One region of the Rhodoferax sp. LS1P39 genome, then DNA from elsewhere that is predicted to be linked to it. Evidence: riboswitches for the same ligand, from Rfam matches in the RefSeq annotation. Region 1 holds a riboswitch; the other holds the start of a gene.

The links. A riboswitch is a leader RNA that binds a small molecule or an ion and turns the genes downstream of it on or off. The one in region 1 is predicted to bind S-adenosylhomocysteine.
Region 2: another riboswitch for S-adenosylhomocysteine. It lies ahead of ahcY (adenosylhomocysteinase); the one in region 1 lies ahead of metH (methionine synthase).

The regions. Positions count from the first base shown of each region.
Region 1 covers NZ_JBWMAV010000009.1:21,683-30,477, reverse strand. Annotated here, with positions in the region: gene AC097O_RS15065 (Gfo/Idh/MocA family protein) at 1-313, shown strand, start outside; gene AC097O_RS15060 (BrnA antitoxin family protein) at 521-742, shown strand; gene AC097O_RS15055 (hypothetical protein) at 765-917, opposite strand; gene AC097O_RS15050 (LysR family transcriptional regulator) at 960-1,892, opposite strand; gene AC097O_RS15045 (PACE efflux transporter) at 1,981-2,412, shown strand; gene AC097O_RS15040 (cyclic nucleotide-binding domain-containing protein) at 2,422-3,030, opposite strand; S-adenosyl-L-homocysteine riboswitch at 3,196-3,267, shown strand; gene metH (methionine synthase) at 3,293-6,040, shown strand; gene AC097O_RS15030 (putative bifunctional diguanylate cyclase/phosphodiesterase) at 6,166-8,391, shown strand; gene AC097O_RS15025 (ABC transporter substrate-binding protein) at 8,388-8,795, shown strand, end outside.
Region 2 covers NZ_JBWMAV010000007.1:143,173-151,967, forward strand. Annotated here, with positions in the region: gene AC097O_RS13470 (hypothetical protein) at 1-757, opposite strand, end outside; gene AC097O_RS13475 (hypothetical protein) at 987-1,694, opposite strand; gene metF (methylenetetrahydrofolate reductase [NAD(P)H]) at 2,186-3,028, opposite strand; gene AC097O_RS13485 (TlyA family RNA methyltransferase) at 3,170-4,177, opposite strand; gene ahcY (adenosylhomocysteinase) at 4,318-5,760, opposite strand; S-adenosyl-L-homocysteine riboswitch at 5,832-5,916, opposite strand; gene AC097O_RS13495 (TRAP transporter substrate-binding protein) at 6,041-7,057, opposite strand; gene AC097O_RS13500 (MacB family efflux pump subunit) at 7,260-8,795, opposite strand, start outside.

The DNA of each region.
Region 1 (8,795 bases):
GCCCTACCAGCGCGTGCAGGTGGTGGGTACGCAGCAGCGGGTAGAGATCGAGATCCCGTTCAACGCGCCGCAGGGCGAGGCTACCCGCATCTTCATCGACAACGGCAAAGCCCTGAACGGCAGCAGCGCCACGGTGGAAACCTTCGCGCCCTGCGACCAGTACAGCCTGGAAGGCGATGCGTTCTCCCTCGCCATCCGCGGCGAAACACCGCTGCAGTACGGCGTGGAAGACGCGATCCAGAACATGCGCATCATCGACGCGCTGTTTGCCTCGCAGCGCAGTGGCACTTGGGAAAAGCTGGAAGTGCTCTAGTTGCTACTTAATGCATAGCTGCTTGCGCTAATGGAATAAGCGCTGCGGGTCTATTTGATGCCTGAAATTTACATGCCTGCTACCAACTTCCATCCAGTTAGAACGTGAGGTTTACGATGCCTGGCTCGAAAACGAATGCGATGAATCGTAAGGACTTGCTCGTGCCGTGCAGGCCACTTCGCCAGCCCAGGATTTTTGTGGGGTGGCGTGGACGCAGACGACCGTCCAGCTACCGCTGAAGAGCTGCAAGCTGGCGTGGCGGCCTACCCCAAAAAGCGGGGTCGCCCGGCAGGCAGCGCTACCAAAGAGCAAGTCGCCATCCGTTTCGACCATGATGTGCTGGAGGCCTTTCGTACTGCGGGCCCAGGCTGGCAAACCCGCATGAACGATGCGCTAAAGGATTGGCTGCGTACACACTCTGCGGTGTAGCTTGTGCAGCGGGGACAGGGGTTTAACCCAATCCCGCCTCTGCCAACGCCAGCACGTACAGCGCTGCGCGGGCGCGATGGGCATTCAGGTCCTGTGCTGTAAGCTGACGGAAGCGCTCTATTGCGGCAGTGGATACGCAGGCCCCGATGTCATTTGCCATGAACGAGTGTTTCATGTGCTACAAAATAGCTAGCTTCTTGCGCTCATTGAATAAGCGCTAGGAGCCCATTTCTTGTAAACTTTCCGTCAGCAGCTTGCGGGCCGCGCGCCCGGCGCTCACCAGGGCGATGAAGCGCCGTGCCGCCAGGCCCAGCGGCCTTTCTTTGGACCAGACCACGTCCACCCACAGCTCCAGCCGGTTGGTCAGGTTGTCGAACGGCATTTGCACCAGCGTGCCTGCGGCGATCTGGCTGCGCACAAAAGACTGCGGCAGCCAGCCCCAGCCGATACCGGCCTCGATCAGGCCCAGCGCGGCGATGTGGTTGTCGGTGCGCCAGCAGTGGCGGGCGTAGGCGAAGCGGGTGTCGATGGCGGCCAGGTCGCGGCTGGCCACCACGATCTGGCGGGTGTTGGTGAGCTGCTCTTCGCGCAGGCCCGCGCCCGGCTGCAGGGTCTGGGCCAGCAGGGCGGGGGCCATCACGGCGACCAGGATTTCGCTGCTCACCTCCTGGAAACCCTCGCGCCCGTCCAGGCTGGGCCGCTCGAACACCAGCGCCAGATTGGCCCGGCCCGCGTGCAGCATGGCCAGCGCGTCGGCCTGGGGCGCAGCCAGCACTTCCACTTCCAGCAGCGGGTGTTCCTGCGCCAGCGTGGCCAGCGGGCTGCGCCACTCTGCGGCCAGCAGCTCGGGGGCGATGGCCAGGGTCAGGCGGCTTTCCAGGCCCTGGGTCAGGGCCAGCGCCTGGGCCTGCAGCTGCTGCAACTGGGCGGCCAGCAGCCGCGCCTGCGGCTCCAGCGAGCGGGCCGCCGCCGTGGGTTGGGGCTCGCGGCCACGGCGGTCGAACAGCGGCAGGTTGAGCTCGGCCTCCAGGTGGGCGATGGCCATGCTCACCGCCGAGGGCACACGCCCCAGCGCCCGCGCGGCGGCCGAGAACGAGCCCCGGTCCAGCACGGCCAGAAACACCTGCACGTTTTCCGAGGTAAATGCCAAGATGCACCTATCAGTGAAGTTGAAACAAGCTGACTTTATGTATCAGAGTTTAAGACATACAGTCACCCCATTACCAAGGACCCGCGCCATGCAAGGAATGAAGAGAAAGTTTGTTTACGTCAGCCTGTACGAGGCCATTGCCATCGTGGCCGCCACGCTGGGGCTGGCCGGGATGTCGGGCCAGGGCATGCAGGATGCGGGCATGCTGGCGGTGGCCACGTCGGTGATCGCTGTGGTGTGGAACCTGGTGTTCAACACCTTGTTCGAGCGCTGGGAGGCGCGCCAGCCGGTGCGAGGCCGCAACTTTGCGCGCCGCGTGGCACATGCCGTGGGGTTTGAGGGCGGCCTGACGCTGATTTTTGTGCCGCTGATGGCCTGGTGGCTGGACGTGACCTGGCTGCACGCCTTGTGGATGGACTTCGGGCTGCTGCTGTTTTTTCTGGTCTACACCTTCGTCTTCAACTGGGCGTTTGACCGGGTGTTTGGTCTGCCTGCGTCGGCGCTGGCGGCGGCGGCCTGACGCGGGTGTTCAGGTCGGCATCAGGTGGTCGATTTCCTGCTGCATGGCCTGCACCAGCTGGCTGTAGCGCTTGACCTTTTCGGTGGTGTCGCGCAGCCGCTCGGCGATGCGCAGCGACACGGCCAGCAGCAGCTTGGCGGCGGTGCGCGGATCGTCCTGGCTGAGCTTTTCCAGGGCCGCGCGGGACAGCACGGCACCGGTGACGTCGGTGGTGGCGGTGCACGAGGCCAGCCGGGCCTGGCCGTCGATCAGGCCCATTTCGCCAATCAGGCTGCCGGGGCCGAGCACGCTGACCGTGACCGGGTTGCGGCGGCTCACCACGATGTTTTCTACCGTCACCTCGCCCTCCAGCAACAGCAGCATGTAGCCGGTTTCGCTGGTATTGCCTTCGTGGATGAAGGTGGTGTCCATGGCGATACGGCGCGGCGTCATGTAGCTCACCACCGTCAGCGCCTCGCTGGGGCTGAGCTGCATCAGCGCGGTGGGCGCAATCAGCAGCTCGGCGGCGCGGCTGGCCGAACCCGAGTGCTGCACCGAGCGCATGCGCTCATGGGGTTCGAGGAGCTCCGGTGTCCGCGACAACTGGGTTTTGATGCCGTCCATCAGGTTTTTGAACATGGTCTCGGGTCCGTGGTGAAGCCTGCTCCGCTTTTAGCACATCGCCTGGGCGGGCAGGGCTGGGGTTGGTATGTAGTTGCTATTAAATAAATAGCTTGTTGCGCTTATTGAATAAGCACGGAGGCCGGATTTCTTATAAATTTTGGGCCGCCCTTAAAATTGCAGCCTCCCAAGGAGCGTTGCAGCGGGTTTGTTCCCCGTCAGGCTTGGGTTGATTACCAACGACGCTCACCTGAACCATGTCCCTCCACAGGTGAGTTGTATGTCCGAATCTGTCGTAAGCCCCGTCCCCCCCATGTTGTTGTCCGGCCTGGAGCCCGTGCTCATCGGCCAAGGCACGCTGTTCGTCAACATCGGCGAGCGCACCAACGTCACCGGCTCCAAGGCCTTCGCCCGGATGATCTTGAACGGCGAGTTCGACCAGGCCTTGTCGGTGGCCCGCCAGCAGGTGGAAAACGGCGCGCAGGTGATCGACATCAACATGGACGAGGCCATGCTCGACAGCAAGGCCGCCATGGTGCGGTTTTTGAACCTGATTGCCAGTGAGCCCGACATCGCCCGCGTGCCCATCATGGTGGACAGCTCCAAGTGGGAAGTGATCGAGGCCGGGCTGCGCTGCATCCAGGGCAAACCCATCGTCAACTCCATCAGCATGAAAGAAGGCGTAGATGCCTTCAAGCACCATGCAAAGCTGGTGCGGCGCTACGGCGCGGCTGCCGTGGTGATGGCGTTTGACGAGAAGGGCCAGGCCGACACCTATGCGCGCAAGATCGAGATCTGCGAGCGCGCCTACCGCATCCTGGTCGACGAGGTCGGTTTTCCGCCCGAAGACATCATCTTCGACCCCAATATCTTCGCTGTGGCCACGGGCATCGAAGAGCACAACAACTACGCCGTGGACTTCATCGAGGCCACGCGCTGGATCAAGCAGAACCTACCGGGGGCCAAGGTCTCGGGCGGGGTGAGCAATGTGAGTTTCAGCTTCCGCGGCAACGACCCGGTGCGCGAGGCCATCCACACCGTGTTTCTGTACCACGCCATCCAGGCGGGCATGGACATGGGCATCGTCAACGCGGGCATGGTGGGGGTGTACGACGACCTGGAGCCGGTACTGCGCGAACGTGTGGAAGACGTAGTGCTGAACCGCCGCCCCGATGCGGGCGAGCGCCTGGTGGAGATTGCCGAAACCGCCAAGAGCGGTGCCAAGGACGAAAGCAAGCGCCTGGACTGGCGCGGCACTGCCGACCACTTTGTGACGGTAGAGCAGCGCCTGAGCCACGCCATGGTGCACGGCATCACCGACTTCATCGTGCCCGACACCGAAGAGGCCTACCAGGCCGTGCTGGCCAAGGGCGGCCGCCCGCTGCACGTGATCGAAGGCCCGCTGATGGCGGGCATGAACATCGTGGGCGACCTGTTTGGCCAGGGCAAGATGTTCCTGCCGCAGGTGGTGAAGTCGGCGCGGGTGATGAAGTCCGCCGTGGCGCATTTGATCCCCTACATCGAAGAAGAAAAGCGCCTGGACGAAGCCGCAGGCCGCGACGTGCGCACCAAGGGCAAGATCATCATCGCCACGGTAAAGGGCGACGTGCACGACATCGGCAAGAACATCGTCACCGTGGTTTTGCAGTGCAATAACTTCGAGGTCATCAACATGGGCGTGATGGTGCCCTGCCACGAAATTCTGGCCCGCGCCAAGGTGGAAGGGGCCGACATCGTGGGCCTGAGCGGCCTGATCACCCCCAGCCTGGAAGAAATGCAGTATGTGGCGGGCGAGATGCAAAAGGACGACCATTTCCGCATCAAGAAAATCCCGTTGATGATCGGCGGTGCCACCACCAGCCGCGTGCACACCGCCGTGAAGATTGCGCACCACTACGACGGCCCGGTGGTCTATGTGCCCGATGCCTCGCGCAGCGTGGGCGTGGCGCAAAGCCTGCTGGGTGACGGCGCGGGGGCTTTCATTGAAGAGCTGAATGCCGACTACGACAAGGTACGCCACCAGCACGCCAACAAGAAGCAAACCCCGCTGTGGCCGCTGGCCAAGTGCCGCGCCAACAAAACGCCGATGGACTGGGCTGGCTACACCCCCAAGGTGCCCAAATTCATCGGCCGCCGCGTCTTCAAGAATTTCGACCTGACCGAGCTGGCCAAGTACATCGACTGGGGACCGTTCTTCCAGACCTGGGACCTGGCCGGGCCCTACCCGGCCATCCTGACCGACGAAGTGGTCGGCATAGAAGCCACCCGGGTGCACAAGGATGCGCAGGCCATGCTGAAACGCGTGGTCGAGGGCCGCTGGCTCACCGCCAACGGCGTGATCGCCCTGTACCCGGCCAATACGGTGTTGGATGACGACATCGTCTTCTACACCGACGCATCGCGCAGCGAAGTCGCCATGACCTGGCACGGCCTGCGCCAGCAGACCGAGAAGCAGGCCATCGATGGGGTCATGCGCCCCAGCCGCTGCCTGGCCGACTTCGTGGCACCCAAGAGCAGCGGCGTGGCCGACTACGCAGGCATGTTCGCTGTGACCGCCGGGCTGGGTGCCGAAAAGAAGGAAGCGCAGTTCATGGCCGAGCTGGACGACTACTCCAGCATCATGTTCAAGGCCATTGCCGACCGCCTGGCCGAGGCCTTTGCCGAATGCCTGCACCACCGCGTGCGTACCGACCTGTGGGGCTACGCGCCGCAAGAGTCGCTGGGCATCGAAGAGATGATTGCCGAGAAATACACCGGCATCCGCCCCGCGCCCGGCTACCCGGCCTGCCCGGACCACAGCGCCAAGCAGGACATGTTTGCCTTGCTGCAATGCGCTGAGATCGGCATGGAACTCACCGAGAGCCTGGCCATGCTGCCGGCCGCCAGCGTGAGCGGCTTCTATCTGGGGCATCCGGACAGCGTGTACTTCAACGTCGGCAAGATTGGCGAAGACCAGCTGAAAGACCTGGCCCAGCGCCGTGGCGTGGCCGAGGCCGATCTGCAGCGCCTGCTGGCGCCGAATTTGTAAGAACACGTTTCTGTATAGGGTTTTCCCTATTGCCCGGGCTCATAGGGCTATGTGCTTGTTGTTTGCTACATTTTGTAAGAGACTGGGCTCCAACTTTTCAAGGTGCGCTTGCCGCCCTACAGCCCATGGATGACGAAGATCTGCTTGAGTTCATAGACGGTGCCCCGCCTGCGGCCACGGTGGCCCTGCGAGAGCCGTGGCGGATTCTGGTGGTGGACGACGATCCCGATGTGCACGAAAGCACGGCCTACGGCCTGCGCGGCCTGGAGATCGAAGGCCGGGGGCTGCACCTTTTGCACGCCCACTCGGCCGCCGATGCCCTGGCGCTGTTGCGCCAAGAGCCCGATGTGGCGGTGGTGCTGCTGGACGTGGTGATGGAAACCGACAACGCCGGACTGCTCACCGTGGGGGCGATCCGCAACGAGCTGGGGCTGGCCAATGTGCGCATCATTCTGCGCACCGGCCAGCCGGGCCAGGCCCCGGAGATCGAGACCATACGCCGTTATGACATCAACGACTACAAGGCCAAAAGCGAGCTCACCCGCACCAAGCTCTACACCACGCTGACCGCGGCCATCCGCTCTTTTGATCAGCTGCGCCGCATGGATGCCAGCCGCCGGGGGCTGGAGAAGATCGTGGCGGCCAGCAACCAGTTCATCGCCCAGCCGGGCCTGCAAAGCTTTGCCGAGGGGGTGATCACGCAGATCGCCGGGCTGGTGGGGGTGGAACCCGAAGGGGTGTTGTGCGCCTGCACGCCCCAGGCCGAAACCGGATCGCATTGCGTGGTGATCGCGGCCGCCGGGCGGCTGGCCCACCTGATGCAGTGCCGCATCACCGATATCGACGACCCGTATATCGTGGCCAGCCTCACCCAGTGCCTGGCCGAGCGCCGCAACCTGCTGGCCGAACGCAGCGTGACCCTGTTCTTTCCGGGCCGCGAGGGCGGCGACTTCGTGGCGTTTGTCTATGCTTCGGCCCCGCTGCGCGATGTAGACATGCATTTGCTGGAGGTGTTTTGCACCAATATCGCCCTGTGCGCCGCCAATGTGGAGCTGGTGACCCGGCTGCGCAACCATGCCTTTGTGGACCGCATGCTGGGCCTGCCCAACCGCACCGCCTTCCTCCAGCACCTGGACGACGCGGTAGCCGCGCGCGGCACAGCCGGGCACGCCATTGGCCTGATGGACGTGGACCAGTTTGCCGAGACTAACGACATGTTTGGCCATGCCTATGGCGACCAGCTGCTGGCCGCCATCGCCCTGCGGCTGGGCGCGGTGCTGGCCGGAGCCGGGTTTCTGGCGCGGGTGGCGGGCGATACCTTTGGCCTGTTTGGACTGGAGTCCAGCGTCAACCCTGAGCGGCTGCGTGGCGTGTTCGACCAGCCGTTCGAGATCGAGAACGTGCTGCGGCCGGTGTCGGTCTGCATGGGCTTTGTGCGCTGTGACGACACCAGCGGCAGCGGCCTGGAGCTGCTGAAAGACGCGTCCATCGCCTTGAAGCGCGCCAAGGAGCTGGGCCAGGGCCGCAGCGCGTATTACTCGGCCGAGGTGGGCACCATCACCCGCGAGCGCACCCGCATGCTGCACGGCCTGCAGCGCGCGTTTGACCACGAGCACCTGTTTGTGGTGTACCAGCCCCAGGTGAACCTGGCCGATGGCCGTCCCACCGGCGTGGAAGCCTTGCTGCGCTGGCGCACCGATGACGGCAAGTTTGTGCCACCCGACCGCTTCATCCCGGTGGCCGAGCAGTCGGGCCTGATCGTCACCATGGGGGCCTGGGTGCTGCGCTCGGCCCTGCACGCCATGGCCGCGTTGCGCCAACAAGGTAACGCGCTGGGCATCCGGGTGGCGGTCAACGTGTCGTCGGTGCAGTTTGCCCAGCCGCAGTTTCTGGACGTGGTGGACGAGGCCCTGCGGGACAGCGGCATGCCGCCCGAGAGCCTGGAGCTGGAGATCACCGAGTCGGTGGCGGTGATGGGCATGGAGCGCGTGGCGGCCTTGCTGCGCCAGATCAAGGCGCGCGGCATTGCGGTGGCCATCGACGACTTTGGCACCGGGTTTTCGTCCCTGTCCTACCTGGACCGCCTGCCTGCCGACCGCCTGAAGATCGACCGTGCCTTTGTGATGTCGCTGGACTCGGGCCGCCTGGGTGCGCGCATTGCCGAAATGATCGTGCCGCTGGGCCACCAGTTGGGCATGCAGGTGCTGGCCGAGGGCGTGGAAACTGAAGGCCAGGCGCATATCTTGCGCGGTCTGGGCTGTGACGAGGCGCAGGGCTACCTGTATGCCAAACCCATGACCATCGAAGACCTGGGGCCCTGGCTGGCGCAGCGCCTGGGGCCGCCGCCGTGAACTGGCGGCTCTGGCTGGCCGCCCTGCTATTGGTGGGGTGCCTGCCGGGATGCGGTCCGCCCAAAGCCATCCGTCTGGGTTTTATCGGCAGTTTGTCGGACCGGGGGTCGGATACGGGGGAAGATGGCCGCAACGGTATGATCCTGGCGGTGGAGCAGCGCAACCAGGCCGGTGGCATCCGGGGCCGCATGGTCGAGATGCAGGTGCAGGACGACGGCATGGAGCCGGTGAAGTCGCAGCAGGCCATCCAGGCCCTGGTGGCGGCGCGGGTCGAGGCCGTGGTCGGGCCTTTCAGCAGTGCGGTTGCCCAGGTGGCGGTGCCGCTGATCAACCAGGCCGGTATCGTCATGGTCAGCCCCACCGTGACCTCCACGGACTTTGTGGGGAAGGACGATTTTTTCATC
Region 2 (8,795 bases), on a different contig from region 1:
TCGTATTCATCGCCACTTGTTCCTTGATCGATGTCAACACGGAAGGGTCTTGATCTTCTGGCTTTTTCTTAGATTCAATATCAAACTTCTCTCTGCTCTCGCGCAACAAGGATTGAGCCTTGTCTTGGCGCGCGGTCGACTTGTCCACTTCAGTTTGCGCTGCGAGAACTACCGTTCTTGCCGAGTCGACCCGAGTAAAAGCTTTGTCCACGGCAGCATCGCCAGCGGATGCACCTGCCTGACCCGCTGCCGCGGAGGTCAATAACGCCTGACCCGCGACTACTGGTCTGGTTAGCTGTTCGATGGCAATCAAACCCATCATGGTGCTTTGGTATCTGCGTTGCATGGCAGCGAAGTCTGAATCACCCACCGCACCAGACGCGTACCCTTCGCACAATCTGTACATAGCATCTCGCAGCAGCTGAATCGACTGAGTCCGCAAGCCAACAAACGCTCCACTTTCGGCGATTCCTGCAGATGCATTCGCTACGTTATCTCCATTACTTACAGCTAGTCCCCCCGACACTGCGAGCACAGTAAGTGCGTCAGGGCTTGGCTCTGCGCACACGACAACTCTGTCAGGACGACTTAAATCGGCACTGCCTTTGCGGATTTGGGAGAACACCACACGTTGCTTTACGTCCATTGCAACCGAGCCTCCATTTAGGTCGATTGAACGGTTGTAAGTAGTCAGATAGGCGCACCCCGTAGTGCTCAAGGATGACACCATCAAAATTGCGAGACAGATTTTTCGCATGTTTGCTCTCCTCGAATGCTTTGCGGCTGACTTTCTTTACACTAATTCGATCTCAAGCGAGTCAGCACTATTGATGACGCTTGACACGTAGGGCAACAATGGTGACTGCTGTGACAACTAACGTGCGAGTTAACCGGAGCATGGGGTATGACGACGTTTGAGCCAGAATGAAATGGCGGCCCAAACGGCGGCATGCCGCAATGCTTCCGGTTGAACGAATGGTTAGGCCTCACCTGCATGGCGGCGAAAGTTCGAGTTCCAACTGGGGTGGCGCTGGAGTCACACCAGCTACCAGCTCGGTCGATATGGCTACCGAGCAGGACCGTTCTCGAAAGAACACTCTTGTCTCCTCCGCAAGCTTTGCTGCCGCTACTGCGTCACTCGGCTGAAAGTACTTTACGCGGCTCCCGTACGTGCCTGCGATCCTTAATGGCGCGGGGGCATCAAATGACTTAGTCAACAGAAATGTTCGCAGATCATTGATGCTTTCACGTCGGAGATCTCCTTTGAATTTGACGAACACAAGTCTTGGTCGTCCTTCAGAGCCCTCCAGGCTTCTTCTCTTCAGTTCAAGTTCGGATAGCCTCGTCTCAAGCAGCGCCGCAGCGTTCTCCAGCTGCGCAACATTGCTATTGGCTTCACGAGCTCGTTCTTCGGCCGCGACCCGTTTAGTCTCAATCTCGTTGAATTGCCCGGTTGCGTCCCTAACCTGTTTGTCCGCTAGAGCCACCTTTGTTGCGGCCTCATCTGTCTTGTAGATGGCAACCGCCAAACCTCCGATACCAAGGATCACTGCGCCTACAATTTTGGCCATCTCCGCTAACAGAGCCATTCGAGCCTGAGGAACCGTGCTCAAGGCATCGCGGTCAAGTTTTCGCGCTTCGGCCAAGAGCTTCTGCGCTTCTGCGCGGAGTTTTGCATCTTCAAGTTCTTGCATGAGGCACCTGCTGGCTGTGACGCCTAACGTGATGTACACCGCAAAACCTGCGGTTTAACTCGGCGAATGAGGTTTAAATCATTCATCGAAATCTCCTGGAAGTGGCTTTCAAACTGGTTGCTCGCAGGGGAATCCGAGTTTTATACAGACGTAAAAATCCTGCCAAACCCCGCAGCCAAAAGATAGCCCAATATGAAGCGAGGCGATACGTTGAAAGCCTCCACGCAACGGCATTTGTCCATCAAAAGGTGGATACGGGAAACGCTCTATTTTCCATAGCTGTCACCGCCGATGGAATAAGCGCCAGGGGCACTTTTGGCTTAACCCGGTGTAGGTGGTATCGGAGCACCCGAGAACCGGGTCGGCCTCAACCGTCCGTCACGGAGAACCGCCGGGAGGGGTCAGAGCCCCTTTGCGGTTTTCGACCGTTCCCGCACCGCAGCGGTCAATCGCGCAAAGGGGATCTGACCCCACCAGGCTGACCCATCCGGCTATTGCCCACCAAGCCCCAACCGCTTGCAAATCTCCAGCGTCGCCGCGCTCTGGTTCATGGTGTAGAAGTGCAGGCTGGGTGCGCCACCGGCTATCAGGCGTTCGCACAGGTCGGTGACTACTTCCAGGCCGAAGGCCTTGATGCTGGCGGTGTCGTCGCCGAAGCCTTGCAGGCGCAGGCGGACCCAGCGGGGGATTTCGGCACCGCAGGCATCGCTGAAGCGCATGAGCTGCGACGAGCTGGCGATGGGCATGATGCCGGGGACGACCGGGATGGTTACGCCCAGTTTGCGGGCATCGTCCACCAGGCGGAAGTAGGCATCGGCGTTGTAGAAGTACTGCGTCATGGCCGAGTTGGCCCCGGCGTGGACTTTGATGGCGAAGGCGTTCAGGTCGGCATCGGCCGATTTGGCCTGGGGGTGCACTTCGGGGTAGCAGGCCACCTCGATGTGGAAGGCATCGCCCGTCTCGGCGCGGATAAAGGCCACCAGGTCGCTGGCGTAGTGGAATTCGCCGCCCGCGCCGTAGCCGCTGGGCAGGTCGCCGCGCAGGGCTACCAGGCGCTTCACGCCCATGGAGCGCAAAGTGGCCAGCTGCGCCCGCACGGTGGCCTTGGTGGCACCCACACACGAGAAGTGGCTGGCGGCCGACACGCCCTCGGCCAGGATCTCGGCCACGGTGGAAAAAGTACCTTCTTGCGTGGAGCCACCGGCACCGAAGGTGACCGAGCAAAACTCGGGCTTCAGGGCGTACAGGGCCTGGCGCACGGTACGCAGCTTGGCCGCGCCCTCAGGCGTTTTGGGAGGGAAAAACTCTAAGCTAAGGGGAATTGAGGATGTCATAGAGGACTCGATTCGAAAAGTTACCAGGCGATTTCGGACGCGCGGTCTGTGCGTGGGATATCGCGGAACCGGCTTCGCCGGGCCGCAGATATCGCCCCCTGCAAGGGGGTTGGCGAAGACACGAAGTGCGTAGCCTGGGGGTTAGCCAAGTCTTTTTGCATAAATGAAGAATTCACGGTTGCCGTCGCCGCCTTCGAGCACGCTGTCGAACCAGTCCAGCACTTCCAGCTCCACCTCGGCGCAGCATTGGCGCAGGCGCGCTTCCACCACGGCGTACAGGGCGGTGTCGCGCACGATGCCACCCTTGCCAACCTGGCCGGGCTGCAGTTCGAACTGGGGCTTGACCAGCATCAGCAGATGGCCTTCGGGCGGCAGCAGCGGCACCAGCGCGGGCAGGATGTGGGTGAGCGAAATGAACGACACATCGCCCGTGACCAGGTCGAACTCGGGCGTGGTGTCCACACCGTCCAGCCCGGCCTTGCGGCGGTGGCGCTTGGGGGCGGCATCGGCGGTGGGTTCAGCCTCCAGCGGCCGAGCATTGACCTTGCCGGTGGCCTGGGCGATGTGCGCCTCCACCTCGGCATCGTCTGCGTCGTCGCTGTCGTCGTAGTCGGTGACTTCACCGCCGCCGCGCATCCAGCTGTAGGGGGCCTCGGGCTCGGGGTCGTCCACGGTGGGCGGTACCCAGTGCTCAGACAACACCAGCTCGCAGGCTTCTTGCAGGGACTCGGGGGTGAGCGAGCGGGCGTTCAGCCCCTCCACGCACAGCACCCGGGCATCGACGCGCAGCTTGGGATGCAGCTGGGCATGGCCCACGTCCACACCGGTCACCTGGGCCACGCCCGCTTGCAGCAGGCAGTCGGTGAAACCACCGGTGCTTTGGCCGACATCCAGCACGTACAGGCCGGTCACGTCCAGGCCGGTGTGTTTGAGCGCGGCTTCCAGCTTGAGCCCGCCGCGCGAGACGTAGCGCGCCTCGGCATCGTTGAGCAGTTCTAGTTGCGCGTCTTCGGGGATGTCGTCCTTGTTCTTGACCACATCGCGCCATTTGATGCCGTCAAACCAGCGCATCCCCCCGGTGATCAGGCGCACCGCCTGGGAACGGGATGCGGCCATGCCGCGTTCTACTAACAATTGATCAGCGCGCATAAATTTTTGGCCCTCCCCCAGGCTTGCCCACTGCGTGTGGCCGCCAACCCCCTACCGGGGGCGAACCCTATGGTCTGGCAAAGCCAGTCCCATGGGTTCCTGGAATAGAGAGCGCTGCTTTCTTTCAGTGGTTATTGCTATTAGTAGCGGTAAGCGTCGGCTTTGTACGGGCCGGCTTTGCTCACGCCGATGTACGCGGCTTGCTCGTCGGTCAGCTCGGTCAGCATCGCGCCGACCTTCTTCAGGTGCAAGCGGGCGACTTTTTCGTCCAGGTGCTTGGGCAGCACGTAGACCTTGCCGTTTTCGTACGCGTCCTTCTTGGTGAACAGCTCGATCTGGGCGATGGTCTGGTTGGCGAAGCTGGCCGACATCACAAAGCTGGGGTGGCCGGTGCCGCAGCCCAGGTTCACCAGGCGGCCCTTGGCCAGCAGGATGATTTTCTTACCGCTGGGGAAAGTGATGTGATCGACTTGCGGCTTGATCTCTTCCCACTGGTATTTTTCGATCGCCGCAACTTCGATTTCGTTGTCGAAGTGGCCGATGTTGCAGACGATGGCCTGGTCCTTCATGCGCAGCATGTGGTCGTGGGTGATGACGCTCTTGTTGCCGGTGGTGGTGACGAAGATGTCAGCGTGGGCACAGGCGTAGTCCATGGTGACCACGCGGTAGCCTTCCATGGCGGCTTGCAGGGCGTTGATGGGGTCGATTTCGGTCACCCACACCTGGGCGCTGAGTGCGCGCAGGGCCTGGGCGCTGCCCTTGCCCACGTCGCCGTAACCGGCCACGCAAGCGACCTTGCCCGCAATCATCACGTCGGTGGCGCGCTTGATGCCGTCCACCAGGGATTCGCGGCAGCCGTACAGGTTGTCGAACTTGCTCTTGGTCACCGAGTCATTGACGTTGATGGCGCGGAACAGCAGCGTGCCCTTGGCCGACATTTCGTTCAAGCGGTGCACGCCGGTGGTGGTTTCTTCGGTCACGCCGATGATTTCAGCCGCCTTGCGGGTGTACCAGGTGGGGTCCACGGCCAGCTTGGCCTTGATGGCGTTGTACAGCAGGGTTTCTTCTTCGCTGGTGGGGTTGGCCACCACGGAAATGTCTTTTTCGGCGCGCTGCCCCAGGTGCATCAGCAACGTGGCATCGCCGCCGTCGTCCAGGATCATGTTCGGGCCTTCGCCGGGGGTTCCCTTGGCACCGAAGTCGAAAATGGCGTGGGTGTAGTCCCAGTAGTCTTTCAGCGACTCGCCCTTGATGGCGAACACCGGCGTACCGGCCGCAGCGATGGCCGCAGCGGCGTGGTCTTGCGTGGAGAAAATGTTGCACGAGGCCCAGCGCACTTGCGCGCCCAGGGCTTGCAGGGTTTCGATCAGCACGGCGGTCTGGATCGTCATGTGCAGCGAGCCGGTGATGCGCGCGCCCTTAAGGGGCTGGGCGGCAGCGAACTCTTCACGGATGGCCATCAGGCCGGGCATTTCGGTCTCGGCGATACGGATTTCGCGCTGGCCCCAGCCTGCCAGGGACAGGTCGGCAATGGCTTGGTCGGCGGTGAAAACGGGAGAAACAGACTTGAGAACTGCGTTCATGGTGGCTCCAAGAGAGGTTGGTACAGCCACTGCGCAGCAGAACGGGGAACAACTCGACTCACCCTGCTGGCAGTGGGTGAGCGCCGTTATCAAAGGATACGGGTTCCGAGCCTCACACTTTGGTAGTGACCAAAGGTTGCAGCGCTCCTCGGAAGACCGCGATTATACGGTTGCGTTGCCCCCGCACCATGGCTTAAGGGCCAAAATGACCCCTAGCGCTTATGGGATAAGCACGAGCAGCTACTTATTTAGTAGCAACCATCCATCCGCCTGCACCAGCCTATTGGGGTGCCGCGAAACCGGTAGCCTGGTAGGCCGCGTCAACGGTGGCTTTGCCGATGCGCGACTGCATGGCCTGGTGCACCGGCATCAGGGCCTTTTTCCACTCGGCCAGCTCGTCGGGCGTGGGGGTGTAGACGGTGGTTTTGCCGCTGGCCTTGATCTTGTCCAGGGCGGCGGCGTTCTCGGACGCGGCAATGGTGTTGGCGTAGGTGGTGGCATCTTTCAACGCGCCGTCCAGCGTGGTACGGATGTCGGCAGGCAGGCCGTCCCAGAACTTCTTGTTGACCACCACCGCATAGGCCAGGTGGCCGTGGTTGGACAGGGTCATGTGCTTTTGCACTTCGTAGATTCTTTGGGTGAAGTAGTTGGACGGCACGCCCTCGGTGCCATCCACCACGCCCGACTGCAAGGCCTGGTAGAGCTGGCTGAAAGCCATCACCTGCGGCACCGCGCCCAGGGCCCGCATCTGCGCGTCCTGCACCCGGCTGCTCTGTATGCGCATCTTCAGGCCCTTGAAGTCGGCCACAGTGCGCAGCGGCTTGTTGGCGCTCATGGACTGGAAGCCGTTGTCCCAATACGCCAGGCCACGGATGCCCTTGGTTTCGAGCTTGCCAAACAGCTCGGCTCCCAGCGGGCCCTGGGTGATGGCCCGAAACGCCGCATCGTCCTTGAACAAAAACGGCAGGTCAAACACCTCAAACTCTTTCACACCCAGCGGGCCGAACTTGGCCAGCGACGGTGCCAGCATCTGCACCGAGCCGCGCTGCAAGGCCTCCAGCTCGTCCTTGTCCTTGAACAGCTGGCTATTGGGGTAGAGCTGCACCTGGACCTTGCCCTTGCTGCGCTGCTCGGCGAGCTCCTTAAAGCGCAATGCTGCCTTGCCCTTGGGGGTGTCGGGGGCGACCACGTGGCTGAACTTGATGACGATGGGGGTCTGCGCGAAGGCGGCGGTGGCGGCCAGGGCAGCGGTCACTGCGGCGGCCTGGACCAGGGTACGGCGGGCAATCAGGGGCATGGTGGACTCTCCAGGGGAAGGTGGCGGTGGGCACAGTGTCTGGCGCAGGCGGCGGGGTGGCTAGTGGGGACTTCCACATGCTGCCAAAAAACCAATTTTAGGGGGTTTTTCAAGCACAAAAATACCTGCTACCGCCCTATATACAGGCGCAAGCAGCTATCAAATTAAAGCAACAATCCAATAGCAAAAAACACATAGCCTGCTATTCAGAAGCCAGGGCCACCACCGGGTCCAGCCGGGCGGCGCGTTGGGCGGGCATGTAGCCAAACACCACGCCGGTGGCCACCGCGCAGCCAAACGCGCTGGCGATGGCGCTGAGCGAGAAGATCACCGGCACGCCTGCCACCCGCAGCGCCGTGCCCAGCGCCAGCCCCACGGCCACGCCGATGGCCCCGCCCACCACGGTGACCAGCACCGCCTCGGTCAAAAACTGGCGCAGGATGTCGCCCTGGCGCGCCCCGGTGGCCATGCGGATGCCGATTTCGCGGGTGCGTTCGCGCACCGCCATCAGCATCACGTTCATCACGCCAATGCCGCCCACCACCAGCGAGATGGCGGCAATCAGGCCCAGCATCAGCGCCATGGTGCGCTCGGTTTCGCCCTGTACGCGGATGGATTCGGCCTGGTTCCACAGGCGTACGTCCTTGGCGCGGCGGCTGTCGGCCAGCGCCGCCAAAATGGCCTCGCCGGTGGCGTTGGCCTGGGCCGGGTCGCGCACCAGCACGGAGATCCAGCTGGGGTGCGGGTGGCCGTAGAGCCGGGCGCTGGCGGCGGCAAACGGCACCACCACACGCTCGTTCTGGTCTTCGTCGCCGCCCGCCCCGCCTTTGGGGGCCAGCACGCCAATCACCTGGAACGGCACGCCTTCAATCAGGATGTCCTGCCCCAGCGGGTTGCTGCCATCGGCAAACAGCACTTTGCGCACCGACTGGCCCAGGATGGCCACCTTGGCCAGGCGCTGCTGGTCGACGGCATCGAACCACACGCCCTCGGCCAGCGGCCAGCTCAGCGCCTCCTGGAAGTCGGTAGTGGCCCCGCCCACCTCGGTCTGGTGGTCGATGTTGCCGCGGCGCACCAGCAGGCGGCCATCGATGTAGGGCTCCACCGTCTGGATGTTGGGCAACTGGCGGATGGTGTCTGCGTCGGCCAGGGTCAGCGGGGCGGCGCGGTCGCGGCTGCTGCCCTGCATGGCCGAGATGTACATGGCATTGGCCCCAAAGGTTGCCATGTTGGCCATCACCTGCTGCCGCGAGCCGCTGCCCACCGCCAGCATGACGATCACCGAAGCCACGCCGATCACGATGCCCAGCAGCGTGAGCGCGGTGCGAAAGCGGTTCACCACCATGGCCCGCCAGGCCGAACGCAGCACGGCCCCGAAGGCGACCTGGTTGGACGCACTACTCTTTTGATAGCTGCTTACGCCAATGGAATAAGCGCTAGAGACCGATTTGGCTTGAAACTCTGCCGACACACCCGAATCGGCCACGATCTGCCCGTCGCGTATCTCCACCACCCGGCGGGCCTGGGCGGCTACGCTGCGGTCGTGGGTGATGAGGACGATGGTGTGGCCTGCGTCGGCCAGTTCGTGCAGCAGCGCCATCACCTCGGCACCGCTGTGCGAATCGAGCGCGCCGGTGGGCTCGTCGGCCAGCAGGATGCGCCCGCCGTTGACCAGGGCACGGGCAATCGACACCCGCTGCTGCTGCCCGCCGGAGAGCTGGTGCGGGCGGTGCTGCAA